DNA from 2 places in the Paenibacillus sp. BT-177 genome. Region 2 is predicted to be linked to the other one. Evidence: riboswitches for the same ligand, from Rfam matches in the RefSeq annotation. Region 2 holds a riboswitch; the other holds the start of a gene.
What was found. Region 2 has a riboswitch for S-adenosylmethionine ahead of OIU26_RS17475 (methionine ABC transporter ATP-binding protein). Riboswitches for the same ligand answer to the same signal wherever they lie in the genome.
Positions count from the first base shown of each region.

Region 1: it holds a riboswitch for S-adenosylmethionine, as region 2 does, so the genes downstream of both, metA (homoserine O-acetyltransferase MetA) here and OIU26_RS17475 (methionine ABC transporter ATP-binding protein) in region 2, are expected to answer to the same signal.

Region 1 is NZ_JAOYTP010000002.1:154,828-171,117, forward strand. Features, by position in the region: gene mqnC (cyclic dehypoxanthinyl futalosine synthase) at 71-1,204, opposite strand; gene OIU26_RS06855 (PLP-dependent transferase) at 1,546-2,724, opposite strand; gene OIU26_RS06860 (PLP-dependent transferase) at 2,721-3,905, opposite strand; gene metA (homoserine O-acetyltransferase MetA) at 4,030-4,947, opposite strand; SAM riboswitch class I at 5,065-5,191, opposite strand; gene corA (magnesium/cobalt transporter CorA) at 5,741-6,676, shown strand; gene OIU26_RS06875 (HRDC domain-containing protein) at 6,834-7,841, opposite strand; gene OIU26_RS06880 (ROK family protein) at 8,006-8,884, opposite strand; gene OIU26_RS06885 (5'-3' exonuclease H3TH domain-containing protein) at 9,104-10,000, opposite strand; gene OIU26_RS06890 (arsenate reductase family protein) at 10,073-10,438, opposite strand; gene OIU26_RS06895 (RluA family pseudouridine synthase) at 10,483-11,442, opposite strand; gene OIU26_RS06900 (cob(I)yrinic acid a,c-diamide adenosyltransferase) at 11,464-12,027, opposite strand; gene OIU26_RS06905 (hypothetical protein) at 12,046-12,615, opposite strand; gene OIU26_RS06910 (aspartyl-phosphate phosphatase Spo0E family protein) at 12,716-12,922, opposite strand; gene OIU26_RS06915 (aminotransferase class I/II-fold pyridoxal phosphate-dependent enzyme) at 13,037-14,248, opposite strand; gene OIU26_RS06920 (Lrp/AsnC family transcriptional regulator) at 14,261-14,761, opposite strand; gene OIU26_RS06925 (spore coat protein) at 14,905-15,291, opposite strand; gene OIU26_RS06930 (hypothetical protein) at 15,324-15,560, opposite strand; gene OIU26_RS06935 (FAD-dependent oxidoreductase) at 15,675-16,290, shown strand, end outside.
Region 2 is NZ_JAOYTP010000005.1:248,432-264,721, reverse strand. Features, by position in the region: gene OIU26_RS17500 (DUF2515 domain-containing protein) at 1-190, opposite strand, end outside; gene OIU26_RS17495 (thioredoxin family protein) at 426-770, shown strand; gene OIU26_RS17490 (COX15/CtaA family protein) at 986-1,918, shown strand; gene OIU26_RS17485 (UbiD family decarboxylase) at 2,049-3,815, shown strand; gene OIU26_RS17480 (Cthe_2314 family HEPN domain-containing protein) at 3,872-4,591, shown strand; SAM riboswitch class I at 4,721-4,859, shown strand; gene OIU26_RS17475 (methionine ABC transporter ATP-binding protein) at 4,996-6,027, shown strand; gene OIU26_RS17470 (methionine ABC transporter permease) at 6,014-6,682, shown strand; gene OIU26_RS17465 (MetQ/NlpA family ABC transporter substrate-binding protein) at 6,757-7,599, shown strand; gene OIU26_RS17460 (SDR family oxidoreductase) at 7,743-8,507, shown strand; gene OIU26_RS17455 (NifU family protein) at 8,598-8,843, opposite strand; gene OIU26_RS17450 (YuzB family protein) at 8,932-9,189, shown strand; gene OIU26_RS17445 (NAD(P)/FAD-dependent oxidoreductase) at 9,308-10,375, opposite strand; gene mqnE (aminofutalosine synthase MqnE) at 10,581-11,687, opposite strand; gene OIU26_RS17435 (HesB/IscA family protein) at 12,060-12,419, shown strand; gene OIU26_RS17430 (S-layer homology domain-containing protein) at 12,614-13,381, shown strand; gene OIU26_RS17425 (nuclear transport factor 2 family protein) at 13,537-13,902, opposite strand; gene OIU26_RS17420 (LysR family transcriptional regulator) at 13,983-14,861, opposite strand; gene OIU26_RS17415 (DMT family transporter) at 15,008-15,937, shown strand; gene OIU26_RS17410 (hypothetical protein) at 16,023-16,290, shown strand, end outside.

The DNA.
Region 1 (16,290 bases), on a different contig from region 2:
TATCTACATCAATCCCTCCATTGGATTAGTGATAGATAAGCGTTCTGGTTATAGCGCCTAATAACAGGTCTTAATTTTGCATAATAAAGTCATGCTCAATACTGCTGGCACTGTCAAAAGTACGAATAATATCATAACGGGTATTGCGCTGTGCCGGAATGTGACCCGTCTCACGGATCAACTGTAAAATGGATTCAATGTTGACCTTATACGTTGCACCTGCAGCGGAAACTACGTTCTCCTCAATCATGGTGCTGCCAAAATCATCGCAACCGTAGTACAGCGATTTTTTACCGATTTCCGGTCCCATGGTTACCCATGAAGACTGGATATGCTTGATGTTATCCAAAACAAGACGACTGATCGCTACAGTTTTCAAATACTCCTCTGGCGTCTGGCGTTCCTTCTTCAGGTTGGTGTTGTCTGGTTGGAAGGTCCATGGAATAAAGGCCAAAAATCCTTCAGAGTTATACTTGTTTTCAATGCATTCGTCCTGAGCATCACGGACACGCAACAAATGCAGTGCACGCTCCTCCATCAACTCGCCAAAGCCGATAACCATCGTAGCTGTCGTGTTCATCCCAACCTTGTGAGCTGTTTGCATAACATCCATCCAATCACGCCAGGAGCCTTTGAGACGGCTAATTTTGCGGCGTGTGCGGTCGTCCAAAATTTCTCCGCCTCCGCCTGGCAGCGAATCCAACCCAGCTTCATGAATGGCCCGAATCGTTTCCTCCATGGATAGACCGGATTTTTCCTTCATTTTATGAATTTCAGCTGGTGAGAAGGAGTGCATCGTGATATCGGGAAAACGTTTCTTAATAGCTTTTAGCAAATCGGTATAATAGCTGAACGGCAGATTTGGATTTACACCGCCTTGCATTAGGATTTCGGTGCCACCTACTTCCTGCGTTTCCTTAATTTTTTGAAAAATTACCTCATCCGGCAAAACATAACCTTCATCGGAACCCGGTCTACGGTAAAAAGCGCAAAAGCGGCAGTATACGTCACACACGTTCGTATAGTTAATATTTCGTCCGATGACAAAGGTTTTTATGGGATCGGGATGCATGCGATTCATGACTTTATTTGCCGCATGACCTATTTTTTCAACCTCGTCTGATTCGAACAAAGCAACGGTATCCTCTAAATTCAGGCGTTCGCCGCGTAGGGCTTTATCTAAAATATGGTCGATTACACTCATGGTGTATCCTCCTTCGCTGTCACAGGGCGACGAAATGAAAGACAGGACTTATGAACGAGAATGCTTTCACAAACCTGCGTTCGAACCCTGCCGTAATGTATGTTCATGACTAGCCTTGTATGTTGTCTGTGCTATTTAGCATAGTAAAACCTAATGATAATACTAACATATCTTTAGGTAAGGAACCATACTTAGACTGAAAAGTGCCTTTTTTCACACTGTCTTTCATGTCATTCATATAGAAAACAGCAAGTCTCCTGAATACCGGAAACCTGCTGCTTAAGGCTGTACCTATTTGCTTCCTTCGTATAACGTTAAGCTGCTGCGGTTGTGCTAACGCTCTAGCGCAACGCCTCATCCAGATCACGGATCAGGTCATCAATGTCCTCCAGACCTACGGAAAAACGGAGTAGACCGTCCGTAATCCCGCGCTCCAACCGTACACTTTGCGGCATAGCCGCATGTGACATCATTGCCGGGTACGACAGGATACTTTCCACTGCTCCCAGACTCACCGCCACAATGGGAATACGTACACGACTGAGGACCTCTTTTGCACGCTCACCAGAACCCACATCAAACGATATCACTGCACCATAACCGCTCGATTGACTCTCATGAACTGCACGCCCTGGATGGTTCTCCAAACCCGGATAGTATACCGCTTCAATGTCATTGCGCTCGTTTAGCCAGTTTGCAAGCTTAGCTGCACTTTTTTCGCTGTGAGCCATACGCGCCTCCAGTGTCTTCATCCCACGCATAAGCAACCAAGACTCTTGCGGAGCCAGCACGGTACCCAATCCATTCTGCAGCTGCTTGATTTGTCTCCCCAATGATTCAGTACGAGCTACCGCAAGTCCTGCCAGTACATCACTGTGTCCACCCAAAAACTTGGTCGCACTGTGCAATACAATATCGACTCCCTGCTCAATCGGACGTTGATAATAAGGTGTCATAAAAGTATTATCCAATAACGTCAACAGCCCATTATCCCTTGCCCAAGAGGTTATTCCTACCACATCGCTAATTTTAAGTGTCGGATTAGAGGGGGTTTCCATATACACAGCCCTTGTATTTTCCTGCAACGCCTCTTTCACAAGGTTGAGATCCGTCATATCGACGAAGGTCGTTTCGATATTCATCCGTTTCAAGATGGAGGTCAGCAGTCGATATGTTCCTCCATATACGTCCTCCGAAACAATGACATGATCACCAGCAGATAAGAGCATAAATGTAGTGGAGATAGCAGCCATACCAGAAGCAAAGGCAAAACCGCAAGCTCCGCCTTCTAATAATGCGATATAATCTTCTAAAGCTTGTCGTGTCGGATTACCTGAGCGGCTATAATCATGCTGTGGAGGATTAAAAATATCATGATGGTGAAAGGTCGAAGCTTGATAGATCGGGACACTCGATGCCCCTGTAACACTGTCAATTTCAGAGCCAAAATGCAGCAGCTTGGTTGCGAATTTCCGCCCTTTGTCCTGATCCTCTCCGATCTTCCTCGCATCCTCTATCATTGCTGCTCCCCTCCTTCTACTTCTTGACGTGCCGCTTCCAGTGCCGAACGCAAATCTTCAATCAGGTCATCTGTATGCTCGATACCTACGGAGAAACGAAGCAACCTGTCATCTACCCCGACTGCATCCCGAATTTCTGCCGGTATGTCCGCATGTGTCTGCACAGCAGGATAAGTCATTAGCGATTCCACACCGCCCAGACTTTCGGCAAACGCAATAAGCTTAATATGACGAAGCAAAGGCTCCACATAACGAGCATCCTTTACTTTAAAGGAGAAAATCCCTGTGTTTCCGCTGGATTGTTTATTTTGTATCTCACGACCCGGATGACCTTCAAGCGCCGGGTAAAATACTTCCGCCACTGCCGGATGCGTCAGTAAATAATTAGACAACACCGTTGCATTATGCTCATGTCGATCCATGCGCAGCGCTAACGTCTTCATCCCCTTCATCAACTGATAACAGTCGCTCGGGGAAAGCACGGCCCCTATGGAATTGTGCAGGAAGGAAATTTCAGCTGACAGCTCTTTTCCTTTGGTTACAATCAACCCTGCCAGCACATCGTTGTGCCCGCCCAAATATTTGGTTGCGCTATGTACCACAATATCCGCACCCAGTTCCAATGGCCGCTGGAAATATGGTGTTAGCAGCGTATTATCTACAATAGTAAGCAAGTCATGTTGTGATGCCCATGAAGCTACCGCTTGAATATCAGTTATCATCATTAACGGGTTTGTAGGCGTTTCTATGAATACAGCTTTGGTACTCGGTCGACATGACTGTTGGAGTGCTTCAAGATCGTTTGTATCCACATAGCTTGCGGTCACACCAAATTTGGATAAAATACGCTCTAGCAAACGATAGGTCCCGCCATAAAGATCCAGCGATACAATGAGGTGGTCTCCCTGTCCAAACAATGCAAATACAGTTTGCAGCGCTGCCATACCTGAGCTGCAAGCAAAGCCTGCATCACCAGATTCAAGTGCAGCAGCAGCCTCTTCCAGTACCTTTCGGGTGGGATTAATCGTCCGAATGTAATCAAACCCAGTGCTTTGGCCCAGACGGGGATGGCGGAATGCCGTAGATTGGTAAATCGGGTAATTAACAGCCCCAGTTACTGGCTCCTCAATTGAACCAATTTGTGCCAATCTGCTTTCGATTTTCCACTGTTTCTCACTCATATGAATCCTCCTGTTCACTTCCATAGTAGGTGCTATAACATATGCTGCAAAAATGGATGTCCAAGACTATACTGCTGCGCTACTGCAAGGTGTTACTGTATAAGGGTAAACGACAAGCCCCTTTTTAAATCTGAGGTCCGATATCATAAGGTGTTTCTTGGTATACATAATAGTTAAGCCAATTTGAAAATAATAAATTGGCATGAGCTCGCCAGATAGAGGGTGGTATGCGTTCAGGATCATCGTTAGGAAAATAATTTTTGGGGACGTCAATATCCAGTCCTTTGGCCACATCGCGGTCGTATTCCCATTTCAGTGAAAGCGGGTCATATTCAGAATGCCCTGTTACAAAAATTTGTTTACCGTCAAGTGTGGCTACTAGGTATACTCCAGCTTCCTCGGATTCGGATAAGACTTCTAATTCGGCAATATGATCAATATCTTCCCGCCGAACTTCTGTATGTCTGGAGTGAGGAGCATAAAACAGTTCATCAAAGCCGCGTAGCAATTTTACTTTAGGTTTAATTACGGTGTGTGGAAATACGCCAAAGCATTTGGTGTCGAGCCCGTATTTAGGGACATCGAAATGATGGTATAAGCCTGCCTGTGAGGCCCAACAGATATGCATGGTCGAAGTTACATTCGTTTTCGTCCATTCAAAGATCTGCCGGATCTCTTCCCAGTAGTTCACATCCTCAAACTCAAGCTGTTCAACCGGAGCTCCTGTAATGACCATGCCGTCAAAACGACTGTTCTTGATCTCATCAAACGTTTTATAGAACATGTTCAAATATTCTTGCGATGTATTTTTGGATATATGAGACTTCATATGCACCAACGTGACATCTACTTGTAGCGGCGTATTACCGACTAAGCGCAACAGTTGGGTTTCCGTCGTTTCCTTGGTAGGCATTAAATTCAAAATGGCGATACGCAACGGACGAATATCCTGATGATAAGCCAAGCTTTCATCCATTACGAAAATATTTTCGCCCTCCAGCACTTCCTTGGCAGGCAGCGTGTCTGGGATTTTAATCGGCATGTAAACTCACTCCTTGATCGGTAAGTTGTGCGAAAATCGTCTGGTAGAGATGCCGGGCATATAATAAAAAGACCTTTCTCAGTTAGAGAAAGGTCATATTTGTATCCATATGCGCCTCTCTCATCTGTCAGGGCTACGCTTTTTTGTACAAAGCGCGAGTCCTGCAAGAATTAGCACCGTGCGATAAAAATCGCCGGTTGCCGGGTATCATCGGGCTAGTCCCTCCACCTGCTCTTGATAAGATTTCGCTATATTCATTTTGGGTTCACAAAGTTCTTGTTGTTCACTTTAATGCATCGGCTGGGCTTCGTCAAGATGGACTTATAAATTTGTGCCCTGCATTCACATTTTGTCTACCTTTTCCATAGGTTAAATCATATCCTCGCTGTCGCAGAAGCTCATATGACTGCTGTTGATTTTGCCCATGATTTTGCGCTTGAAAGGCCGTAGGCCGAGCGTTATACTATACAAGTGCTAATAGGCAAAAATATGGTGCAGCAGTGTAGATTAGAGTGTTTTCTGCGATACTGTGGCAATCTAAAAAAGAACATTTGTGAGGTGAATCCGGAATGGAAGGCGACCCGAGTCCGAATAGGCGGCGATCCCTGAACAACAGCATAGGAATGACTTCAGCTTGCCGAAAGACGGGACGCCAGGCTCTGCACGCTCCAAAAGCCTTCTGCTTTTGATGGTATGCACGCTTACCCGAACCGGCTAACTGGCTAACTGAGTCCATTCCTTATGCTTAAGGTAAACGTATTTCCGTTACGACGGAGCATAAGGAGTGACATATATGAAAATCCGTTTGGTTAACAACGGGGTTTTTACCCCTGTCGAAGAAATTGAAATGGCGCTCACTGCACCGGCAGAAGGCTTTTATTGGATTGATGCCGATGTCGAGGATCTGACAGTGCTCCAGCCCTTATTTTCTATGCATGATCTTGCAGTAGAAGACTGTTTGAGTGAAGAAGAACAGCGTCCAAAGATTGAAATTTATGAAAGCCATTATTTTATCGTTGTAAATAGTATTCGTTTTGATGATGAAGAAATATTTTTGCGTGCTTTGAACATTTTTCTCGGCCGCCATTTTATCATTACGGTGACCAAGCAGAAAATCAATGAGCTTCGTACTCTCAAGCCTATGCTGTGGGAGCAGGAAGTCAGCCAGCCTGACCGTTTTATGTATCTGTTGGTCGACTTGATCGTTGACAACTATTTTCTGGTTGGTGACCGGATTGAGGTTCGTATTGAAAAGCTGGAAGAAGACATTCTAATGCATACGAAAAAGTCGCACTTGAACGAAATCATCGGCTTGCGCAGTGAGATTCTATGGCTAAAAAAAGTGCTCGGCCCGCAAAAGGAAGTCATCAATACCCTGAACAAACGGGATTTGCGACTTATCGACGATCAACTACAAAAATATTTTAGCGACATTTATGAAAATGCTGTGAAAATTTCGGAGACTTTCGAAACTTATCGCGACTTGATGGGGAACCTTAGAGAAGCTTATCAGTCAAGTATCGCCAACCGTGCTAATGAAATCATGCGTGTGTTTACCGCCATTACAACCGTATTTATGCCGTTGACGGTCATTACCGGAATATATGGGATGAACTTTGATAATATGCCTGAGCTTCATACACGTTATGGTTATTTTGTCGTCATTGGGATTATGGTGGCACTAGGTGTCAGTATGTTCTGTATTTTCCGCAAGAAGGACTGGGTTTGAAAAGAAGAGAGTAAACCAAAACTACCAAGTTGGGTGATTACTCCAATTTTTCAAGCTTGGTCATCAAAAGCAGCAGCCGAGTCCTATGAAGAACTCGCTGCTGCTTTTTTATGTTGCACCTTATTTGTACTTTAGGACACTTCCAACCGTCTCTATATTATCCAACATGTCGGTCAGGTACCTCCTGATGGCGGAACCGTATACGAATCAGTCGCAATCGCTCATAAATTTGATCCAGTCCTGCTTCCGTCGCTTTTTCTTCTCCATACACTTTTAGCATAATGGGCTTGAGCAGCGTATCTCCCAACTCTGCATAAGCAGACCAGATGGCTACTTGCTCCTCCTCAGATACATGTGCCAATTCCTTGCAGATCAGCTTCTCCATATCCATTCCATCCCTATCCAAATGTTCCACAGCTTCAATCATTTCTCGACGGTGCAAGCCTGTCTTCATTCCGATATGCTCCAGTGAAAGACCGTCCGAAATGCCTTCGATAATCGCTCTAGTCAGGCTAAACTTGTTTAGTTCCTGTCTGTACTGGTTTTCTTTTTGCTTGTACAGCCATGACAAAAAAACTTCTTCTTCAAGTGCCTCTGTTACCCAGTTCAGCGGAAATGGCGTAGTCCGATCATTTTGCTTCGTAATAGCCAATAGCTCCGTCCCATATTGCGACACCTTACCCAGGCCCATACCAGGCAGTTCTAACAATTCTTCTTCGGTATGAGGAAGAAAGACACTGATGAGTCGAAGTAGTCGATTCGTAGCGATAAAATAAGGTGCTTTTCGCTCAGCTGCTGCCTTTTGCCGTCTCCACATTGTCAATTGTTCATACACCTCATCACGCGGAAACAAATCACTATAGCAATACAGCTTTTGTAGCGTTTGTCCACGTCCCGATGATCCTGCTTGTTCATGAAAAACGCCATGAATTAGAGGCCTGTAGCCCTCAGCCATCTTGAGCGCCAGCTCATGACGGTATACATGCAGTAATTCCTGCCACAAACTCCCCTCATACCAAAGATCGTCTATACTTTCATCTGGGACATGGTGTGTGCTCCAGCCTGCACTCCATCCCCCTTCATGTTGTCCAATCCATACCTGCGCAAAGTCCTCACAGCCCTGTTCATTCCGTTTGGACAAGCGATTTAAAAATACAATCTCCATGATTCTTCCTCCCTCATATAATTAGATTACTGACCCGCACAATACAAAACGCAAAAAAAAGCACCTATCCCGCGTATTCGCAAGAAAGGTGCTTCCCTTTTTGATCCGTACTATGCTGTTGCCTATATGATAACCGGACCTTGGAGTACCGTCAACCATAAATTCTAAGAATTCAGCTTTTCCTTGGCCAAAGCCAGAGCTCCGCACAATCCAGCATTGTCACCCAATCCTGGAGATACGATATATTGCTCAATTTCTGTAGTCAGACTTGAATGCTGTACATACCCGTTTAAAAGTTGTTGAAGCTTGGTACGAATGAGCGGGAACAGCTGATCCTGCTTCATTACTCCGCCGCCCATAATAATTTTTTGCGGTGAGAGGATTAAAATATAGCTCATTAGAGCCTGTGCCAGATAATGCGCCTCCATTTCCCAGGCAGGGTGATCCACAGAAAGCTCGTGTCCTTTAACCTTCCATCTTTTTTCGAGCGCCGGACCGGCTGCCAGTCCTTCCAGACAATCTCCATGATATGGACATGTGCCCTCATAGTTATCCTCTGGATGACGACGTACCAGAATGTGTCCCATTTCCGGGTGGGACAATCCATGTACCAGCTTTCCGCCAACCAAAGCACCCGCTCCGATGCCTGTACCTATTGTAATATACAGACAGTTGTCCAATCCTTTAGCAGCACCCCAAATGGATTCACCCAGTGCTGCTCCATTTACATCCGTATCAAACCCCATAGGTACATCGAAATGCTCCTTCAGTTTGCCAATCAGATTATAATTTCCCCAATGCGGCTTTGGCGTTGTTGTAATATAACCATATGTATCACTGCCTTCGATAGGATCAATTGGTCCGAATGAGCCTACACCCAGCGCTTCAATCCCTTTGCCTTCAAAAAATGCGATGACATTCTCCATGGTTTCTGCTGGAGTTGTTGTTGGAAAGCTTGCTCTTTCCAAGACCTCCCCACGTTCATTTCCGATTCCACATACGAATTTGGTGCCGCCTGCCTCAATTGCTCCCAATACTGTCATAGCTGTTGTAATCCCCTCTCCATGATCTCTCTTCACTATATTCACCTGAAACGAGCTTAAGGTCAATCCCCTTATCACAATTGTATAAAATCCTTCACATGGCTATATATCTTCGCTGGCATAATGGCATATAAATAAGGACACTCACGCACCAAGCGTCAGCATCCCTATATAACTTAGTCTACCTGAAATGTACATCCCCAGCCTAACAGCTCTTCATTATGATCCGGTTGCGACACCCATCAACGTACACAAGCTTTTCATTTCAAGTTGCTCAAATTTGTCGACAATTTGCACGTGATCCAGTGTCAACAGACAGCTGTCTAAAGCACATGCAACAGGCACATCACAGTGAATTTTAGCAAGTTTGCGTGAAAGATGCAGCATATCCAAATCACTCTCGATCTTTTTACGGACCGACGGTGTCAATTGATCTAGATTTTCCAGAATGCCTTCAATGCAGTCGTATTCCTGCACCAGCTTGAGGGCCGTTTTTTCACCAATTCCGCGTACTCCCGGGTAATTGTCACTTGCATCACCCATCAGACCTTTGAGATCCACCACTTGGCGCGGCTTAAGCCCTTTTTCAGACAACAGCGTCTCCGGGGTATATACCATGTAATTGCCATGTCCTTTTTTCATAATAATGACTTGTGTCCGCTCATCTACCAATTGAAGTAAATCATGATCTCCCGATAGAATCATGACATCCATGTCCTCATTTTGCGAATAATGGCGTGCGAGCGTACCGATGCAATCATCCGCTTCAAAGCCTTCCGCCCCAATGTTGGGAATGCCGAGGCTGTCCGTCACTTCACGGATCAAAGTAAATTGAGGAATCAAATCATCTGGTGCGTCGGCTCGGTTTCCCTTATACGCAGCAAAATGTTCCCCACGGAATGTCGTTCCGCCCATATCCCAGCAGCAAATGACGTGTGTAGGATTAAAGGTTTGGACTGCATCCCAAAAATATCGAATAAAACCATATATGGCGTTCGTTGGTACTCCAGCTTTTGTACGACGGATATAACCGTTTGCAGCGGTTGCATAATAAGCACGAAAAAGCAGGGCCATGCCGTCAACCAGCATTACGGATTGTTCATTGCGTTGTGTCACAGATTGTATTGCTCCCATTCATCATATTATTTAACCCCCACAGTATAACATATCATGGTGGTAAATTGGGCGTTACTGAGCTCCCCATGTCCCCTCAAATGTTTCCTCTTTGAATCCTACCGTTACTTTACTCCCGTCAGTTACAATTGGACGTTTGATTAATCTTCCATTCGAGGACAAAAGCGAAATTTGCTCTTCACGGCTCATGTTTCCAAGCTTATCTTTCAGCTTTAACTCTTTGTATACTTCACCACTTGTATTGAAAAACTTTTTCAACTCCAGCCCGCTTTTATTAATCAAGTCTTCCAGTTCCTCCGGGCCGGGCGGTTGTTCAAAAATAGGAATCAGTTCCGTCTCATGCCCCTTGTTTTGCAGCCATTTCACTGCATTACGACAGGTGCTGCATTTAGAATATTGATATACTTTCAGTTGGCTCATCGCTAGATTAACCTCCATTTAGTTTCAATCTATTATTGAATATTTTATTCTGGATGATATTGAGCTCTTAACAGCTCTTGCATTCCGATCATATCGTCCGGCAGAGGAGCGTAAAACGTCATCCGCTCCCCGGTCACAGGATGTACCAAGGACAATTCCGAAGCATGCAGGGCTTGTCGAGGCATCCTCGCATCAAGCTGATCATAGAGCTCACGCTGCACAGCGTCATTAGGTGTAATCCGGTACATTTTATCTCCGATCAACGGGCATCCGATATATGTCATGTGCACCCGAATTTGGTGCGTACGTCCAGATTCCAATTTTAAACCGATGCGGCTTCCTCCGCTCCACACTTCCTCCAGCTTATATAGCGTAAGAGCAGGATAACCATCCGGGGTCATCATGCGCAAATGCGGATTATCCGGGTTGCGGTCAATCGGTCCGTCCACCCTGCCTTCCTGCTGCTGAGGGCGTCCATGCACCAAGGCTGTATAGCGCTTGTCCACCGTTCCCGCAATCATCTGTTCGGAAATATGCTGATGAACATACGGATTTTTAGCTACAACTAGCACGCCCGTCGTCTCCTGATCAAGACGATGAACAGGACGAAACCGAAACAGCTCCCCCTTGGTCTGCCAATAATGCACAACCCCGTTAGCCAGCGTCCCTGTGTAATGGCCGTGAGTCGGGTGGACAATCATGCCCGCCGCCTTGTTCACCACTAACAGATGTTCATCCTCAAACAAAATCTCAAAAGGAATGGGTTCGGGTAAAATATCGTCGGAACGCTCGCGCTCCATGCGAATCTCTACTCGATCCCCGGACTTTACCTTTACGCTGATATACACACGTATCCCGTTCAGCATAATCCCCTGTTCGGTCAGCTTGAGTTTGGATATGAGCTTACGAGAAATGTTCATACGTTTTTGGAGAATGGTCTTCAACAACATGCCCTCCTCCTCAGGAGGGATCATATATACGATAGGTTCATAGTACAAGCTCATCACAAATTCCCGATTGCCTCCTTATTTGCGGAACACTTTTTTGCTGCGCACATATTCGACATCGGGCACACCCTGACGCACATTCGCTGTGCGAGCCACAACAAAGAAGTAGTCGGACAGGCGGTTCAAATACCGACGTACCGCGGGATTGATATCTGTGTGCTTACCAAGTGTAACCGCACGGCGTTCCGCGCGTCGGCAAACCGTGCGGCAAACATGAAGCGTCGAAGATAATGTGCTTCCTCCCGGGATAATAAAGCGCTCCACCTTTGGATTTTCCTCCTGGCATGCATCAATCCAGCCTTCCAACCGCTCTGCCAGCTCGTCTTTTACCTTATATTTACTTTCATTAATTTTAACAAACGCCAAATCCGAACCACAATCGAACAGCTCCTGCTGTATTTCTTCCAATTGAGTCCGAATGTCCGCAAACTTCTCCCCTTCGGCAAAGCTGATTGCTTGTCCTACAAAGCTGTTCAGCTCGTCAATGGTACCGTACGCCTCCACACGGTCGTCATCTTTGGACACTCGGCCGCCGATCACAGAAGTTTGTCCTTCATCGCCTGTTCTGGTATAAATACCCATATCATTCCATCCCCTTTATCATTCTGTGAGTGCTTTCAGTACCTTGATGGCTTCTTCCTTATTGCTAGTGCGTGGCGGTACAGTAGCAAATAATGTGTTTGAGTTATATTTTAGGTCCTTAAACATCTTCATCTGCTCCACCGGAATTCCGAACAAATGGGTTTCCTTGATTACATCCGTTCCTTCTTCCCCTTGCTCCTTTTTCTTAAATACGCCGCCCTCGAACACACCCCGGGCATACGTCTTTTTGTCAAAGGCATCATCTAACGGTAGATTCGAGCCATTCTGTCCATACAACTTCATGTCCTCTTCCGGCAAAAGAAACAAATCATGCTCTCCGGCCGCATATTCTACGACCAGTTTCTGCTGGTTATACAACGGGCTGACTGAAATCTCGATCGTCGGAGCCTGTTCGCCCAGCTTATCCTTAAGCTTTTGTGCCAGCTTGTCACGAATAACTGATGCATCCCCTTTATCCATAATAAATATGGAGAAGCTGTCCTTGTCCCGTCCCCCACATCCAGCCAATAGTACAAGTGCTATGATTCCGATAATCCATGGCGATATCCTTTTTAGCCCTGCTCTCATATGTACGCCCCCTCTTCCATGCCACTAATATATCATAAGTTGTGAATGCAAAAAAAGAAGGCCCTGCGGCCTTCTTCGTAGCTACGGTGACTTCACACAGTTACACTCTGCATTCCATACCGTACAGCTTCATGTATTCATTGATTTTCAAATCAAGCTTGCAGCTGATCTCGATGACAAGATCAGAGGTGAAGGACTGCTCTTCCTGAAACGTCCGCATCATCTCATTGCGCAGGAACAAAATTTCATCTTCCAGGGAAATGTCGTATCCTATTGAACTCGGCGACTTATATCCAACATATGACATGAGCACTCCTCCTGTAATTGAAAAATTGAACTTCCTGCTTCCGATTTCAAATTATAGCATAGAAATTTAGAAATAAAAGACTATTTTTTATGAATTACCCATAAAAAAATAATTTTAACCTTCTTTTTTAACTTTTTCAACAAAATGACCAATCCGATCCAGAGCTTCCGTCAGCTGAGTGACAGAAGTCGCATATGAGCACCGAAGATAGCCTTCGCCTCCCAAACCAAACACATTGCCCGGTACAGCTGCAACTTTGGCCTCTGCCAATAGGCGCTGCGCAAATTCATCCGAGCTGAGTCCTGTGCTTTGAATACTCGGGAAAACGTAAAAAGCTCCTCTTGGCTCGTGGCATTCCAGACCAATGTCACGGAATCCCTCAACCATCAGACGACGACGCTGATTATAGGCTTCTACCATTCGATCTTTCTCACCCATACCATTTCGCAAGCCTTCCAGTGCTGCAACTTGGCCCATAGAAGGCGCACACATAACAGTGTACTGATGGATTTTGAGCATAGCAGCAATCAAATCAGGATGCCCGCAGGTATATCCAATACGCCAGCCAGTCATGGCGAAGGCTTTGGAGAAACCACTGACGAGAATCGTACGATCCATCATACCCGGTACCGAAGCAAAGCTGACATGCTTGTCGCCATAATTCAATTCGGCATAGATTTCATCAGAGATGACGATCAAATCATGCTTTTCCACGATTTCCGCAATCGGAAGCCAATCTTCATAAGTCATCGTAGCCCCGGTCGGGTTGCTCGGATAGCATAAAATCAGCACCTTGGATTTTGGTGTAATTTTTGCTTCTAGCGCCTCAGCCGTCAGCTTAAACTCATCCTTGGCAAACGTTTCAATGCCAACCGGAATTCCGCCTCCAATCGAAGTGATTGGAGAATAGGAAATGTAGCACGGCTCAGGCACGAGAATTTCATCACCAGGTACAATTAAGGCGCGCAACGCAAGATCAATTGCCTCGCTACCTCCTACTGTTACGATAATCTCATTTTTAGGATCATAGCGGACGTCAAATTGCTCATTCAGATACTCACTAATCGCTTCACGCAGTTCTGGCGTTCCCGCATTAGACGTATAGCTGGTGAAGCCTCGCTCCAATGAATAGACACAGGCTTCCCGCATATGCCAAGGGGTTGTAAAATCCGGTTCGCCTACCCCCAGGGTAATAATGTCCTTGTTACCACCCACCAGGTCAAAAAACTTACGGATACCCGATGATGGAATCTCGCGTACCAATGGGGATAAATAAGAACTCATGGCCTTGTTACTGTCGGTAAATGCTTCTGTTTTGAAATTCATCATGATCTTCCTTTACGGCGAAATCATCAGACGATTATCTTCCTGATGGTCCTCAAAGATAATTCCGTCCTGCTTGTATTTTTTAAGCGTAAAATTAGTCTTGGTAGACAATACCGAGTCAATAGGGGATAGCTTCTCCGACACAAAATTAGCGACCTCACGGAGATTTCGGCCTTCCACCTCTACCAGCAAGTCATATGCTCCGGACATGAGATAAACAGATTTAACTTGCGGATACAAATAAATCCGTTCTGCAATCCCTTCAAATCCTCTTCCACGCTCAGGTGTAATCTGCACTTCGATCAAAGCGGTAACCTTTTCGTCGTCGACTTTGTCCCAATTGACTACAGCGGCGTATTTGACGATCACATGTTGGTCTTCAAGCTCTTTAATTGAGGTGCGTACGTCTTGCTCGTCTACCCCCAGCATAGTAGCCAATAGAGTCGGTGTTCTTCTTGCATCTTCTTTTAACAATTCCAGCACTTTTAGTTTCAATTCATTCAGCTCTGTCATTCTACATAAGGCCTCCATCGAAAGAGATTACTATACATCATACAATACGCACTTTAAACCTGCAAAGAAAAACCGTCCGCCCCGGTAAACCCGGCAGACGGACGGCTGTTATGGGAAATTGCTTCAAAAACGGAAAATCCCGTTTACATATAATAAGGGTTGCTTTGATGAGTAGATTGGCCTTGCTGATGCATAGGTTGACCATATACTCCCGCGGATGACGACTTCTGCTGAATGAACTGTTGGCATTCCTGTTGGGTCTTGCGAGCTTCTTGAATCTGTTTATCCAAATCGATGCGCAGCGCTTTAGTCGGAGCAGTGTACATATTATTCTGGCTCATTAGATGATACAAATCACCTTGCAGACGCAATGTATCATTCGTGAGGTCGGTGAACATCTGACGCACAGACGGGCAATTGGATTCTGTCGTCGCTGTTGTGTACTCGCGCACTGTACGTTTCATATCAGCAAGAATGGTATAGAGCAAATCCTCTTCGGGCATAAATGACATATTGTTTTGTGAATACATTCTGTCAAACCTCCTTTATTAGTTAGTCCAAATTACTGCTGCGGCTGCATTGGAGCAAGCTGCTGATGCTGTTGAAGAGCATTAGAAAGCAGATTCAAGTGGTGCTCATGAGTTCTTGCCAGTTGCAAACAGGCTTGTTGGATGGCTGGATGCTGAATAGACGCCGCTGTGGCCGCACATTGTTTGAGTAGTAGTTCTTCATTGGAAATGGAGTCCACGATGTACTCCAGCTCTTTGCCTGACAAGGGTTGCATGTTCGTAGATTGCATAATCTCTGTGCCTCCTTAAATGTTTTGTTGCACGCTGGTTATCTTGTCCCTTTGGCGAAATACTATGTACGCATAAGAGATACTACATATTACCTATGAGGAGTGCTATTTTATATGGAGTTGATAATCGGGAAAACATATTGGCCTAATACCTTGGAGCAGACGCTGGGTTTTCCGCCTTTGGCAGAGGATTTAAATTGTGATGTATTGATTATCGGGGGAGGGATGAGCGGATCCATTTGCTCCAGGATATTGGGAGAACAACAGGTAGACACCGTGGTTATTGACAAGCGCAAGCTGGTACACGGAAGCTCTTTGGCCAATACAGGACTGCTGCAATATAGCAATGACAAGACCTTAACCTCTTGCATCCACACATTTGGTGAAACGAACGGCGTACTGTTTTACCGCATGTGCAAAGATGCTCTGGATCAGTTAGAAAAGCTGTCCACCACACTGGATACAGACCCTACCTTTATTCGGCGCAGCAGCCTGTACTATGCAAGTACGTGGGAGGATGTACTGATGCTTCAGGAAGAGTACGAACAGCTAACCCGGTTTGGATTTCCAGTGGAGTTCTGGGATGAGCAACAAGTTGCTGCCCGATTTCCTTTTCGAAAACCAGCGGCGTTGTACACACATGAAGATGCTGAAGTGAATCCATTTTGTTTTGCCCAGGGGCTGCTGCAATCTGCCAACCGTCTTGGTGTTCGCTTATATGAGCATACGG
Region 2 (16,290 bases):
TCATGGCGGCCTGTGCCGAATGATAGTCCCACGGCAGATCACGCAAGGGATAGCGTAATTTACGGGATTCGGTCCAGGCCGCACGTTTGCCCTCCCATGCCTCCTCCGCAACACGCGGAACGGAACCCAGTAACTTGAGCCCCCCCTGAAGCTGTCGAGATGCGACATGGAGCCATTCGGTGAGAGACATGTTTAAATAACCTCCTTTCAAATGCAGGCATCCCCGTATTCCACCAAGTATGTTGGGTATGCTATTGGGATGTCGTCGCCTATGTGGATTCTTAAGTATATCTATAGTATGTCTCAATGAGAGGGCTTCCAATCGGCATGTGAGCATAATAGGGGAGTGTGCAAAAGCTTCACTTGGCGTTACAATAGAAAGTACAGGATCTCCTGCACAAAAGAAGTTTAAGGAGGAATTATGTATGCAAAAAATCGTCTCTCATGAAGACTTTAATAAGGCAATATCCACTCCAGGTGTAACTGTAGCTGTGTTCAAGGCGGACTGGTGCGGGGATTGTCATTTTATTGATCCATTCATGCCTGATGTAGAGCAACAATATGCAGACAAGCTTACATTAATTGAGATTGATGTAGAACAGGCCGAAAGTGTCAGCCAAGAGCAAAATGTTCTAGGGATTCCTAGCTTTATCGCTTACAGTGAAGGGCGAGAACTAGTACGTCTGGTGAACAGATTGCGTAAATCCCGCGAGGAAATTGAGCAGTTTTTGGACCGGGCTGTAGAAGTCCATGCTAACTTGGCAAAATAACAGATAATAGTATGTATGAGGGCTCCGCAGGGAACCTTAATCATCAGGATATTCAGAAAGCCGCTTCCTTCCGAAGGAGGCGGCTTTCTTACGGACACGTTCACATTTTGTCAACAAAGCTCGTATGTCAAGGAACGATATATCAGTTATAATTACTTTAAGTGATCATTTCACAACATCTAAAGTGAATAAATATTATATTTGGAAGGATACGGGTGAATTCATTGAATAACAAAATCAGAATATTAAAATGGCTGGCACTCGTAACATGTATTGTCATGTTTTTGGCCACCTTCGGTGGAGGGGTCGTGACGCGAACGGATTCGGGTCTCGGCTGTGGAAGAGAATTCCCACTTTGTAATGGTAAGCTGGTTCCGGCGCATACCATCGCATCCCTTATTGAGTTCTCTCATCGCTCCGTCAGTGCCATGGCCGGAATTCTTTCTATCGCCTCGTTTGTCGGCTTTTTGCTGTTTATGAAGCATCGGAAGGATTTACAGCTATTCTCCTTACTCACGCTATTGTTTGTTATCATACAAGGTGCGATGGGGGCATTGGCTGTCATATTCTCCCAATCGGCTGCAGTCATGGGGCTGCATTTTGGCTTTGCGCTTATTGCTTTTGCCAGTGCGACCATGATGACGCTGGGGGCCTGGCAGGAGCATGCGGATTCACGCTACACTCCCCGTCTGATTCCTGGGCGTGTCAGTCGCGGCTATCGTAACTTTATATGGCTATCAACGATTTATACCTATATTGCTGTCTATTCAGGAGCGTTGCTTAGTCATTCGGTCATCCAGAAGGTTGTAAATATTGGGGGTTTCATATCTCCACTGCTGCTTCATCAGATTTCAGCCGGTCTGCTGTTTGTCATTATTTTGGCTGTGGGTCACTACTCATACCGTTATCACCCGAATCACCGGGATATTCGTACCCTGGGTGTCGTATCGGTCGTATTGATTATTCTTCAAGTGGTGATTGGCATTATCTTGCTGTACGTCAACAGACCTGAAATTTACATGTTTATCGTGCTGGGACATATGCTGGTGATTGCATCGTTGTTCTCCATTTTGGCTTATCTGAGCTATCGTGTATGGCAATTGTCACCGGACCGCAAGCTTGTTCCGACCCAAGCACAGCGTACCTAAGCATTTTGTAGATTATAATGAAGCGTATTTTTGCCCAAGAGGCGTTGGAACACGTATAATAACATCATAAGAAACAAACCAGGCCCACGAGTTTCTCGAGGGCTTGATTTGCTTAGGAGGAATCATCCAGTTGATCTACCAGAATTTGCGCCAATTTATTGAAGCGCTACGTAAAGAAAATGATCTTAAAATTATAGAAGCACCTGTCGATCCTTATTTGGAGCTGGCCGAGATCCACCGAAGAGTCATTGAGGAAGAAGGTCCGGCGCTGCTGTTCACAAATGTCAAAGGAACCCCGTTTCCTGTAGCTAGTAATTTGTTCGGTACGAATCGCCGTGTGGACATGGCTTTTGGCCCTCGTCCAGAGCAACTGATGGATGCAATTGTAGGTGCGACCAAAACGTTGCTTCCACCTACCCCCAAAGCGTTGTGGAATGAACGTGGGCTGATTAAGGACATGCTAAAAGTAGGTCTAAAAACAGTATCTCATAACGAAGCTCCTGTATTGGGCGTTCGCCGTACTGATGCTCCGCTGGCTCCACTGCCTAGAGTGACCAGCTGGCACGAGGATGGAGGACCGTTCATTACGCTTCCGCTCGTGTATACCGAAAAGCCAGGTCAGTCCAAGGATCATAATTTGGGGATGTATCGCATCCAGATTTATGATGATCAGACGACTGGGATTCATTGGCAGATCCATAAAGGCGGCGGCTTCCATTATCATGAAGCAGAGCTGCGTAATGAGCCGTTGCCTACGACGATCATCATCGGTGGCCCGCCTGCTCTGATTGCATCTGCGATTGCTCCTGCCCCGGAAAATTTGCCTGAGCTATTGCTGGCTTCCCTGATTATGGGGGGCAAGCTGCCCATGACGGAAGACCCGCTCGGAGGTCACCGGATTCCGGCAGAAGCCGAATTTGCGATCAGCGGCTATGTGCCGCCTCATGAACGCCGCCCGGAAGGGCCGTTTGGCGATCATTTTGGCTATTACTCATTACAACATGATTTCCCTGTGTTTCATGTCAAACATATGCATCACCGCAAAGATGCCATTTATCCGGCAACCATTGTAGGTAAGCCACGGCAGGAAGACTACTATCTCGGCGAATTTTTGCAACGTCTGTTGTCGCCCGCCTATCCGCTTGTGATGCCTTCCGTCAAGTCGTTATGGGCATATGCAGAAACAGGTGTACATGCGCTGGCAGCGGCAGTCGTACGTGAAAGCTACTCCCGTGAAGCGCTGGTATCCGGCTTTACCATTCTGGGTCAAGGTCAATTGTCGTTGACCAAATTCCTGATGCTGACGGATCGGGTGATCGATTTATCCGACTTTAACCTGCTGCTCGAAACCATTTTGGAACGATTTAATCCAGCCAGAGATTTGTTTATTTTCAACCATACGTCTCACGATACACTCGATTACACGGGCCGCAAGCTGAATCACGGCAGCAAGGCGATTCTGATGGGGGTAGGCGAGCCTGTGCGTGAATTGCCTCGCGTTTATGAAGGCGGCAATCTGCCGGGCATTCGTGAAATCGAACCCTATTGCGGAGGATGCCTCGTTGTATCCGGCTCGTCCTTTGAGCAGGAGCCTGAACTCGCTGCGCGTGTATTGGAGCGATTAGCTGCGGGTGAGCAAGAGTGGCCACTTGTCTTTATCGTGGACGATGCCAAAGAAGTTGTTCGCTCCCAAGCTTCGTTCCTGTGGACGGTATTCACACGCTTTAACCCGGCTACAGATATGTACGCTGATAGCGAAGTGCGTTTGCATCACCTGAACTATAAGCTGCCGATTGTGGTGGATGCACGTATGAAGCCGGGCTACCCTGATGAGGTACTGCCACGTGAAGATATTGTTAAGCTTGTAGATCAACGATGGACGAGTTATTTCGCTTGACGCCTATTAAAGCATCTTAACAGCCGGATTTTACAGATATCAAGGAGGCGTGAAGCATGATACGCAAGCTGTTGGGCGAGCCCCCGCGTGTAAATAATGGTTTCCTGCTGGATGCCATGAATAGCATGTCAGACATGTTACATTTGCTGGAACGACAAATCCAGGCCAGTGGTGATCCGACTCATGACTTTCGGAAGGCGGATATTTTAACACGTGGTCTGATGTCGTCTTTGGATGAACTGGAGCAGAGCCATCATGCTGCCGCCTTTTTTCGTATGAAAGTAAAAGCCGGATACGCTGAAGATATGAGCAAGGATGAAAAATCCGATTATGCCTTGTACGTATTCTTTTATAAGGATGGATTTGTGCGGGTATTCTCTATTTTGGATAAGTTGGGTAACTGGATGAATGACCTGTATGATTTGAAAACAGGGCAGTATAAGGCGCATTATTCGTATTTTACTGTGTTGCGACAGCTGAAGTATCTCAAAATGCATCCTATATTGACCGATAATTTAATTGATATCAAGGACACATATAACGATGCTATCAATCGCCTGCGTAAGCGGCGAAATACGGAGATACACTATATGAACACGGAAATGCAGGATGATCTCTGGCAACGTCACCGTGCTTTATATGGCAAAATCCAACTGGAGGACCTCGATCACCATCTGGAAGATTTGCAGCAGGGCTTGGAAATGGTATGCCGGTCGCTATCAAATGCATTTTCTTATACTGCGAAACAATGGGAGAATCGGGCAGTGCGCCCATAATTATGACAGAAAATATCCTTTGACAAAGCAATGTAAACTATCTATACTGAAACCTAGTTTCAGAAAAATGCTTGAATTATTTTTTTATATAAACTAAACGGACAGCTAAAGCTGGAGTTTAACATATTTTTCTTATCCAGAGAGGTGGAGGGACTGGCCCGATGAAGCCCGGCAACCCGTTCTTTCCCGGTGTAATGCACCGGGAGGGAACATATGGTGCTAATTCCTACAAAACCGCTAGAGTTATAGCGATTTTGGCAGATGAGAAAAGGTTCGCAAGGTGGGGCCCTTTTCATTCTGTGAAAGGGGCTCTTTTTTGTATAAATAAATAGCGATTTTATACAATCCTGAGAGATGACAATTGGTTAAAAGGGTAAGGAAGAAGTGAAGGGGGTCGCAGCACGTTGATAGAGCTTAAGCAATTAACCAAGCATTATGGTAAAGGCAACCGACGCGTTAATGCGTTGTCCGGGTTGAATCTTTCTATAAAGCGTGGAGAAATATTCGGGGTGATTGGTCATTCCGGGGCGGGCAAAAGTACGTTGATCCGCTGTATTAATTTATTGGAGCGCCCTACTTCAGGCGAAGTATGGGTAGATGGGGTTAATCTTGCCACTGTGAGTCAATCCCAGTTACAGAAGCAACGCCGAAAAATCGGAATGATTTTTCAACATTTTAATTTGTTGTCTTCGGCGACAGTGTATGACAACATTGCGTTTCCATTGCGTCTGGTAAATACCCCTAAGCAGGAGATGGACAAGAAAGTTCGTGAGTTGTTGGAACTAGTGGGGCTTAAAGAACACAGTGGAAAATATCCGTCACAGCTCTCGGGTGGACAGAAGCAGCGGGTAGGAATTGCACGGGCACTGGCTAGTGATCCGCATGTGTTGCTGTGTGACGAAGCGACGTCTGCGCTTGATCCGCAGACGACAGGGTCTATCCTGAAATTGCTGTTGGATATTAATCAACGCTTTAATTTGACCATCGTATTGATTACTCATGAGATGCATGTCATTCAAAGCATTTGTGATCGAGTTGGCGTCATTCATGAGGGCGATATCGTGGAGCAAGGTCCGGTGGCGGAAGTGTTTTTGAAGCCACAGCATCAGGTAACTAAGGACTTTATCCAGCGGGAGGCAGAACATCCCGAGGAGTTACAAGCAGCGATTGCAGCTGCAGGTAGCGGGGAATCGGCACAGGTGGTACGTATCTCCTTCTTGGGCAGCAAAACTTATGATGCGATTCTGTCGCGTACAGCTCGAAGTACAGGTGTTGATTTTGCAATCTTGCAGGGAACCATCTCTACGATTAAAAATGTACCGTATGGACAGCTGATCGTTCGTTTTGAAGGAAACCATTCAGATATAGAGCATACGCTGCGCGAAGTATCTGGACAAGGACTTGATGTGGAGGTGATTGACAATGAGCGAACTTGATTTTTCGCAAGTGAGTTGGGAAGAGCTGGGGAATTCTACTCTAGAAACCCTTCAGATGCTCGGGGCATCTGCATTGTTCACCCTCGTTATTGGTTTGCCGCTCGGTATATTGTTGTTTCTGGCGAGCCGCTCCTCGTTGACTCTGATGAAAGTGATATACATTGTATTATCCTTCATCGTTAATATTTTGCGTTCCGTACCATTTATCATTTTGATCGTTGCACTTATTCCTTTTACGCGATCGTTGGTAGGTACCTCGACTGGGGTGCTGGGAACCATTCCGCCATTGGTTATCGGGGCTGCCCCTTTCTTTGCACGTCTTGTCGAAACGTCTCTGCGTGAAGTGGACAAAGGTGTCATTGAGGCTGCACAAGCGATGGGAGCCTCGACAGGACAAATTATCCGGCGTGTGCTGTTGCGTGAGGCACTTCCGGGCCTGCTTGCCGCATTAACCATTACTGTCGTTACACTCGTATCGTACACGGCAATGTCCGGTATGATCGGGGGCGGTGGGCTGGGTACGCTGGCAATCAACTACGGCTATTATCGTTACGAAACGGCTGTAATGATCGTTGCAGTCGTACTGATGGTCGTATTGGTACAATTGCTGCAAATGGCAGGAGATCGCCTTGTGCGGCATTATACTCGGAAATAGGGAAAACATATAGATATCCTTATTGATCAGGACGTCTGATCCTGAATATTACAAATTATTGGAGGGGTAACAACATGAAGAAATGGGTATTGGCTGTATTGAGCTTGACATTAATTGCGGTACTGGCTGCTTGCGGTACAAAGAGCACTACATCGGATACAAACAATGCGGCCGAAAATACAGGCGGGTCACCACGTGAAGTCGAACTGAAAGTTGGAGCTTCTCCTGTGCCACATGCGGAAATTTTGGAAGCGATCAAGCCTCAGTTGGAAAAAGAAGGAGTTCGCCTTCAAGTCGTTCAGTTTAATGACTATGTACAGCCGAACGTGCAATTGTTCGACAAGCAACTGGATGCTAACTTTTATCAACATGTACCTTACCTGAATGTGATGAATAAAGAGCGTAAAATGGATCTGGTATCTATTGGCGCCGTTCATCTGGAGCCATTCGGTATCTACTCCCAAAAATATAAAAAGCTTGATGAACTTCCAGACGGTGCAACAGTAGCGATTCCGAACGATGCAACCAATGGAGGCCGTGCATTGCTGCTGTTGGAGAAACAAGGTCTGATCAAGCTGAAGGATGCAAGCAACATTGAAGCTACCGTAAAAGATATTACTGAAAATAAGAAAAACCTGAAATTCAAAGAGCTGGAAGCAGCTATGCTGCCACGTCAGTTGCCTGAAGTAGATATTGCGTTAATCAATACGAACTACGCTTTGGAAGCCAAGCTGAACCCGACCAAGGATGCATTGGCACTGGAAGACAAAGATTCTCCATATGCTAACGTACTGGTAGCACGACCTGACAATAAAGATTCCGAAGCGATCCAAAAATTGTTTAAAGCTTTGCAATCTCCAGAAACTAAAAAATTCATTGAAGACAAATATCAAGGCGCAATTATCCCTGCATTTTAAGCAGAAAATAAGAAACCGCTGAACGTAAACCCCAGATTCTCTTGAACAAGAGGACTGGGGTTTCTTCTTAGCTGGAGTTGTAGGGATTGCTTAAATATTTTATACTTGGGGGTGACCGTTCTCTGTGAAGAGGAGGAAAACTGTTGAGAGACAAAGTCGCACTCATAACGGGCAGTGCCAAAGGTTTAGGTAAAATGACCGCTCTGCGTTTGGCTGATGAAGGTTGTGACATTGCACTAAATTATGTCCATAGCCAGGTTGAAGCCGAAGCGCTTAAGCAGGTAATTGAATCTAAGGGAGTACGCTGTCTATCTTTACAAGCAGATATCTCTGTTCAGGAAGATATCACGAGGCTGATCGGTGAAGTGCAGGATCGTCTGGGCGGGGTTGATATTATGGTGAACAATGCCGGACCCTTCATCCGGGAACGCCGTCTTTTTGCGGACTATAGTGTAGCTGAGATTCATGCCATGATACAGGGGAATCTGGTCGGTACCATGTTGCTGGATCATTTGGTATTGCCGCACATGCGTAGCCAGCAATGGGGACGTATTATTCATTTTGGCTTTGGTCATGCTGGAGAAGCAAGGGCTTGGCCGCATCGGGCTGTCTACGCAGCTGCCAAGGTGGGGCTGGTGTCTTTTACGAAGTCACTAGCTGTAGAGGAAGCTCCCTATGGCATCACGGTCAATATGATCTGTCCAGGGGATATCCGAGGAGCGAACAAGGAAAAGTCGATTGCTGATGTCATCGGCATGCGGGATAAAGAGACACCGCGTGGGCGTCCAGGAAGCGGAGAGGACATTGCGCGAGTGATCGGCTATTTGTGTGAGGAGCATTCAGATTTTATAACAGGCAATATTATGGATGTGTCCGGAGGATTGGACCCCATTAGGCCAACCATATAAGCTTGAGAGAGCTTTAGACGCTGTAATACAAAAAAGAGTCTTGAGCTTCGTTACCGAACTCAAGACTCTCTGATCATTATGCATCTAGCATTAGAATACTTGTACCACTTCTTGGACGCCTTCAACTTCTTCGAGAAGAGCGCGTTCAATCCCTGCTTTCAGCGTAATTGTAGAACTTGGGCAACTGCCGCAAGCACCTACCAGCTTCAGCTTAACGATGCCGTCTTCAACGTCAACCAGCTCAACGTCACCGCCATCGCGTTGCAGGAACGGACGGAGCTTATCCAGTACGTCTGCTACTTCATCATACATCTGAACGCTTTGTGCTTCGCTCATTAGAATTCAACTCCTTTCCTATACCTTGTTTATTATATTACAAAGCGGGCCAAATTAAAATGCCCGTCATCCAAAGCAGGTGAAAAAAATGTTAAGACCTATTATTGAATTTTGCACCAGTAACATGCATTTTGGTACCGATGAGATTATGGCTAAACTGGAACAGAATCCAGATTATGATGTGATTGAATACGGCTGCCTAAGCAATTGCGGTCAGTGTAACGCTGAGCCTTATGCGATGGTTAACGGTGAAATTGTATCCGCAGATTCAGCAGAGCTTCTGTACGAAGTGATTCTCAACAAAATTAAAGAAGCCGAAGCATGGGACAACCTGGATTTGGATTGAAAATAGAAGTCATCCGCAGGGCCAGCCTTCTCTTGTAGAAAATATATATTATTCATAGATGCACCAGCAAAAAGGACCTGCTATGGAAGCAGGTCCTTTTTGCTTATTAAAGATCCAATTAGCCAAAATGGCGTTTGGACTTCCAGAGCACACCGCTTTTCAGCAGACGTGGCACTCGTCCACGCAATGAGGTACTGCCCATAAAGCCATAACCGAATCCGGCCTTCTTGCCCAGCGCACCTAATGTACCACGTAGCTTTAAAGGATGCGGGTGAGGCGTTTGGCCTTTCCACAGGTCGCGTACAATGTGGGCAATCTGCTCTCCTTGCACCTCTGCCGCCTGAGCGCTTGGAGAGTAAGGAAGGCTCGCACAGTCTCCGACGACGTACACTTCAGGATGATCCGGTATTTGATAATATTCATTTAGCACGATGCGACCCTGAGGGTCTTTAGGAACTGCTAAATCCTGTACAATTTTAACGGGCTGAATCCCGGCTGTCCATACAACCGCATCGGTCATAATTTGCTCGTCACGGTTGTAAATAGCTCCTGGCTCAATACGGGAAACCGCAACATGGTTTAGCGCATTCACATGATGCTCCTTGAACCAGGCATGTACATACGCAGACAAACGTTGCGGAAATGCTGATAGCACCCGCTCGCCCCGATCCATAATCGTAATATTCAAATCCGCGCGGCTTTCACGTAACTCCGCAGCAATCTCGACACCACTTAGGCCGCCACCTACAATATGGACATGTCCATAAGGCTTGATTTCATTCAAGCGCAGATACGTTTGGCGAGTATGATTAAAGGACTGGATTGTACAGCTGTATTCTTCTGCCCCCGGTGTATTATGAAAGCGGTCGGTACAACCTAGTGCAATGACAAGCTGGTCATAGGGCAAAGGCTCACCGTCTTGAAAATGGACCATTTTATTCTCAAGATCCATCGATGTGACTTCTCCATATTTGCGAATAAGGCGTTGTTCATCGGGAAAATGTACCCGCAAATCAAAATCAGATACGGTACCTGCCGCAAGGGCATAGTATTCTGTTTTCAAGCCCTGAAAGGGCATCCGATCCACTAAAATAACTTGAATATTGTCGGGAATGTGTTTATCCAGCAATTCTTTGGCAATGGTAAGGCCGCCATAGCCGCCCCCCAGAATAACGAAATTTTTCATCAAAATCCGCCGTCCTTTCGTTACCGTGTCCCCGGCAATGGTCTGGTGTCTTGTCGATCTAGCCACAAGTTTTTGTTGTTGTAAAACCCGGAAAAGCGGGCCTGCCTTTGGCAGACAGACCAGTGTGTTCCGGGGCAGCTTGAGGCTGCATGGTGTGAGTAATGGGGATAAAATGCACGCGGGAAATCTGAATCCGATGTTACACTTATTCGAAAACTTCGATTTCGTTATAGAAGGTGTCACGTTCTACAGGTATGCGTCCAGCACCTTTGACCAGCCAGATTAGCTCTTTACGTGTCAAGCCGGAAGGGGTTAACGCACCTGCAGCATGGCTGATCTGCTCGCGTACAATCGTACCATGGACATCTGATGCGCCAAAGGTAAGAGCGACCTGCGTCAATTGTGGACCAATATTAATGAAGTAAGCTTTAACATGGTCGATATTGTCCAGCATCAAGCGGCTGATCGCAATGGTTTTGAGATCCTCGTAAGCAGAGTTGCGACGCATGATGTTGGCGTTTTTGCTTTTCGGCTGCATGGACAGTGGGATAAATACCATAAATCCGTTCGTTTCGTCCTGCAATTCACGAATTTGCAGCATATGCTCAATACGATCCTGATAAGTTTCGACTGAACCGTACAGCATGGTCGTATGAGTTTTCATACCGAGATTATGGGCCGTACGATGTACTTCAAGATAACGGTCCACATTGGCTTTGGTAACACGCATCTTCTTCCGATATTCATCAGATAAGATTTCCGCGCCACCACCAGTCAGAGATTGAAGTCCTGCCTTTTGCAGCTCTTGAAGAACTTCTTTAATACTCAAGCCGCTTATGCGTGTGAAAAAGTCAATTTCCGCCGCAGTGTATGCTTTCAGTGTAACGTTGGGATACTTTTCGTTCAGCGCTTTCAGTGAATCTACATAGTATTGGAAAGGTACATGATTATTATGACCGCCGACGATATGGAATTCTCTTACGCCTGGATGGATATGTTGCTCTACATAATCAATCATTTCCTGTCCGGACAACGTATAAGAGCCTTCCTCCCCCTGATCCTTGCGGAAATTGCAGAACGCGCAGCGCGCTTCGCATACATTGGTGAAGTACAGGCTCATATTTTCAATAAAATAAACCTTTTTTCCGTTCTTGCGTAAATTAGCTTCGTTAGCCAGCTGGCCCAATGTGAGAATATCGTCAGTTTCATACAAATATATACCATCTTCGAGGTTCAAACGAATCCCGTTTTGTACCTTTTCCACAATTTCCGCCATTCTGCGGTCTGTAAAAGGTGTAACTAATGTGGACATGCCTATTCCTCCTTCAAGTTGCTCTGTGCGAGGCTGCCCGCCAAATTAGCGGCACAAGCGCTTGATGCGCACAGGATGTCCCGTTCCGTCGGTAAGAATCCGGCAGCGCGGATATACGATATGTGAAAAATGTTACAATGCCAGGCTACAATGACGAATGTCTCTTAATTTCGCCTTTGAAATGACAAATTTCCGACAGTTTCTTTAACACACTCTTCACCTATTATAAACCTCACACCACTGGTGTTCAATACAAACGAGTAGAAAAAGAGGTGTTTAAGCCTGTAACGGAAGGACATTCCATGACTTGAGCACCTGCAAATAAGAGAGTATACTGAAGGGGAGCATGAAGTAAAAGAGGAGGATGGAGCTATGATTAACATCACCGATTCCGCTGCTGAACGCCTGAAAGAAATGCTGGAGCAGCAGGAAACGCCGAATATGTTTTTACGTCTGGGTGTTACGCCAGGTGGTTGTACAGGATTTTCGTACGCCATGGGCTTTGACGACAACGAGACGGATCAGGATATATATATGAATGTACAGGATATGAAAGTAGTCGTGGAAAAGGAAAGCATCCGCTATCTGGACGGTCTGGAAATCGACTTTGAAGAGTCCGGTATGTCCGGTGGCTTTACAATTCATAATCCAAATGCTGTAGCTACATGCGGCTGTGGTTCAAGCTTCCGTACAGCTACAGATGCAGGGAAACCAAACGAAGAGCCTTGTTAATTTTTCGAATGGTGGTCTGAATTATTCCTAAAGATACACGTTTAGGTTACGGATAACGGCCTTTGTAACGAATTTTACTCGTTGCGAAGGTCGTTTTTGTGTTTAGGTTCATCTTTTGCATAGGAAATACCGATATAACATTGAGTCTGGAGAACTATTTTCTACGTAAATTTACCTAAAGGAAGTGGAACAAGATGTTGAAAAAGAAATGGCTGATTACCCCTGTGGTTGCGGTGGCACTGTTGTTCAGTCAATCTGCATTGGCGGCAAATACGTTTCCTGATGTGAATGGTACAAAATATGAATGGGCTGCCGAATCCATTCGTTCGATGGTCGACAAAGGTGTTGTCAGCGGCTATAAGGATGGGACCTTCAAGCCAGGCAAAACCATAACAAAAGCAGAATTTGTACATATGTTTCATAAACTTTTTCCAGAAGTCAATTATTCAGCTGGAAAATCCTCAGAGTTTGTAGATGCACGCAAGCACTGGGCGAATCAAGATTTTGCAGCTATATTCAACGGGGATTATGTGTGGCCGTTTGCTGAAAGTGTAGGGGGCAAATATCCAAACTATCAATTCTATGTTACTCCTGACAAACCGCTGACCCGTTGGGATATGATGATGATTGCTTCTGTTCGAACAGATTATACCAATCATACTCTTCATCCTGAGATTGCCGAAGTAATTTCCTCAGCTGCACAGTACAACGATATGAAAGTTCGTCAGGCAAATTACAATGACAATTTCTCAGCCTACTATCCGGTACTGTACATCGACACAACGGGAGAAGAGTACTCCTATGATGGAGATTTCCAGGATCAAAAGGCAGAAGCATTCTACACCCTTACCAAGATGGGCGTCCTTACCGCTGACAATGGATATCTTCGCCCAAAGGCACAGGTCACACGTGCTGAAGCTGTTACCCTTTTACAGCGTTTGTATGATGCTACAACCAAGTGACTTAACAAGACTGTAAAAATGAAGAGCGCTATCCCTAAAATGGTTAGTGCTCTTGTGCTTACACCGTGCCATTTGATTTAATTACGAAGATTCTTGCCGTAGCTGCTCACCTGCCTTAGTCAGATTTCGCATCCATGGCGGATTCGCGACTAATCTTATTTTACCGTGCAACAATGCCCTGAAATGATCTTCAACGCCCCATCTATATTGTGCCAAACGCGTGTATAGCACATTTCATCTTCAATGGGATCATTGCCTACCGTTCCTCGTAAAGAAACGCGGGTCACCGTAACGACAGTATCATCCAGCGGAATTACTGATTGATTAAGAACTTGAATATCCGTAAAATGTAAAACACCCGAACGGTGGGCTTCCAGATCCGCTTCTTTGTTCAACACCTGTCCAAAGTGATTCACGAATATAAGCTTATCATGAATAAGCTCATCCAAGATCTTCACATCACTAGTCAGCATCGCCTTACGCAGTTTTTCCTCGTATTCAATGATTTGATTTACCTGCATATGAATAGACCTCCTTATGACAATGATTCAAGTAAGTAATGGAAACATTATACACCTACCCAAATCCCGTTACCATTGCTCTATTGCTTTAAATCCGTAAACAGCTCCTGCGCGGTTCGCACAAATAACTGTACAGCAAGTGAAGCATTGTGTAGAGAAGGCACAGCGATACCGATTTGACGCGTGATTAGAGGCGTGGTTTCCTTGACGGTCAGATCATGGGGGAACGTAGATAAGGCGAGTGAAGAGACAATGCCCATACCTAGTCCTTGTCGGACCATGCTGACCAGCGTGCTGATATTGTGAGTAATAAATTGTGCTTGCAACTGACTTTGTTCGCGTTCAAACCCTTCCATAATGGCGACTTCATGTCCACCTTTACAAAAGATCATCTCCTGTTGATTCAAGTCTCGGATGGCGATTTTGTCGTGCGATTGAAAAGGATGACCGTCAGGCAAGAGAATAATCATGTCATCCTGACATAAAGGAATTACATCTACCTCAGGGTCTGGCAACAAGATGATTCCCGCTTCAATTTCTCTGGTATGCACCCACTCCTTGACCTCATTGGTAGAGCCTTCATGTAAATCGAAAACAAGGTTCGGATAGTGCTGACGAATATGATGAATAATGGGGGGCAGAAAATAGGCTGAGGCAGAAGGAAAGGCACCAATCGTGATTGTACCTACGTCCAAGCCTTTTTCAGCGGCCACCTGCTGCTGTACTTTTTCCATGCTTTGCAGCATCATGCGAAATTGCAGTAGCACCTTGTGTCCAATATCTGTCAGCAGCACGCCTCTTTTTCGATCGCGCAGCAATAGCTGGACATCAAGCTCGTTCTCGATACTAGCGATGGCATGGCTGACCGCAGGTTGCGTCATATGCAGCTCATGAGCAGTTTGAGTAAAGTTTAGTGTTTCAGCTACGCGAACAAAGATCATAATCTGAGTTATAGTCATAAGTGAAAAGTTATCTCCCTTATTGAAAACATTCATTTTATTTATTAGTGACCACAGTATAAGCTAGTAAAGCAAAACTTTGCAAACGGCTATTCAGATTTTAGTCGTAAGCAATGCGCAATGAAATTTTAAGGAGAGAGACATCTATGAAAAAATTAACGCCTAAAGCTACGTTGTGGCTTGTCTTGATATTAGTGATGGTATGGGGGATCAACTGGCCGTTGACCAAGCTGGCTTTGCCAGATACGCCGCCGATATTTTTTTCGGGAATCCGCACGCTGCTGGGTGGTGTAATTCTGCTGTTGTTCGCTATGCGTAACCGGAAAACCTTACGACTTAGACAAAATGCGTGGACTTATCTTGTGCTGGCTATATTTAATATTGCAGGCTACTATGGCTTGCAGACGGTAGGGCTGCGTTATCTGCCCGCGGGGTTGTTCTCCACTTTAGTATTCCTTCAGCCGATCTTGTTGGGATTATTCTCCTGGTTGTGGTTAGGAGAGCGTATGTTTCCCCTGAAAGTCATTGGACTGGTACTGGGTTTTGGCGGAGTGATCGTGATTAGCTCCGGTGGAATGGCAGGTCATTTGTCTGTGCTGGGCATTGTGTTGGGGCTAGCCTCAGGACTATGCTGGGCGCTCGGAACGATTTATATGAAGAAAAAAAGCAAACAACTGGACTCCATTTGGGCGGTGACGATGCAACTCATTCTGGGAGGGGTCATACTCAACGGGATTGGGTTTACGACCGAGAAATGGGGCGATATCCACTGGACAGCCTCCTTTATCACGATTCTATTATTTATTTCAATATTCGTGATTGCGATGGGCTGGCTGATTTATTTTAAACTGATCGACAACGGAGATGCGGGAACCGTCGGCTCATATACGTTTATGATTCCGGTACTGTCCACGGTCTTTAGTATGGTCATGCTCAGAGAATCCCTCACTTTGACATTTGTAGTAGGGTTGGTGCTGATTGCAGGTAGTGTATATCTGGTAAATACAGCTTCTCCTGGGAAAAGAGCGAATCAAAGCTCGAAAGCTGATAAAACGAATTCCTGTACAAATGCTTAGAAAATATAGAATTAGGAAAAATATACTAGAATATCAGAGGGGAGAATAGTAAAATGTGACTATATAAATAGAGAGGAAGTTTGGTATGGGAGAGTTAAGCGGTCATACTCAGACTATGGAGTCGCAACCACAGTCTATTCGTAAGCTGGCAGTTGTGGCAACGGTCATTTCAGGAGTAGCTGTACTAGGCTGTATAGCCTTGGCGGTATGGAACTATAATCTGAATACAAAGGTCAATTCTTTAACTATAGCGAATGCATCGCTAAAACAGACAACACAAGTCTTAACCAAGCAACAAAATGATACAGAGGCGCTACTGGGAAAAGTTAAATTAGCAGCCAACCTGTCATCCA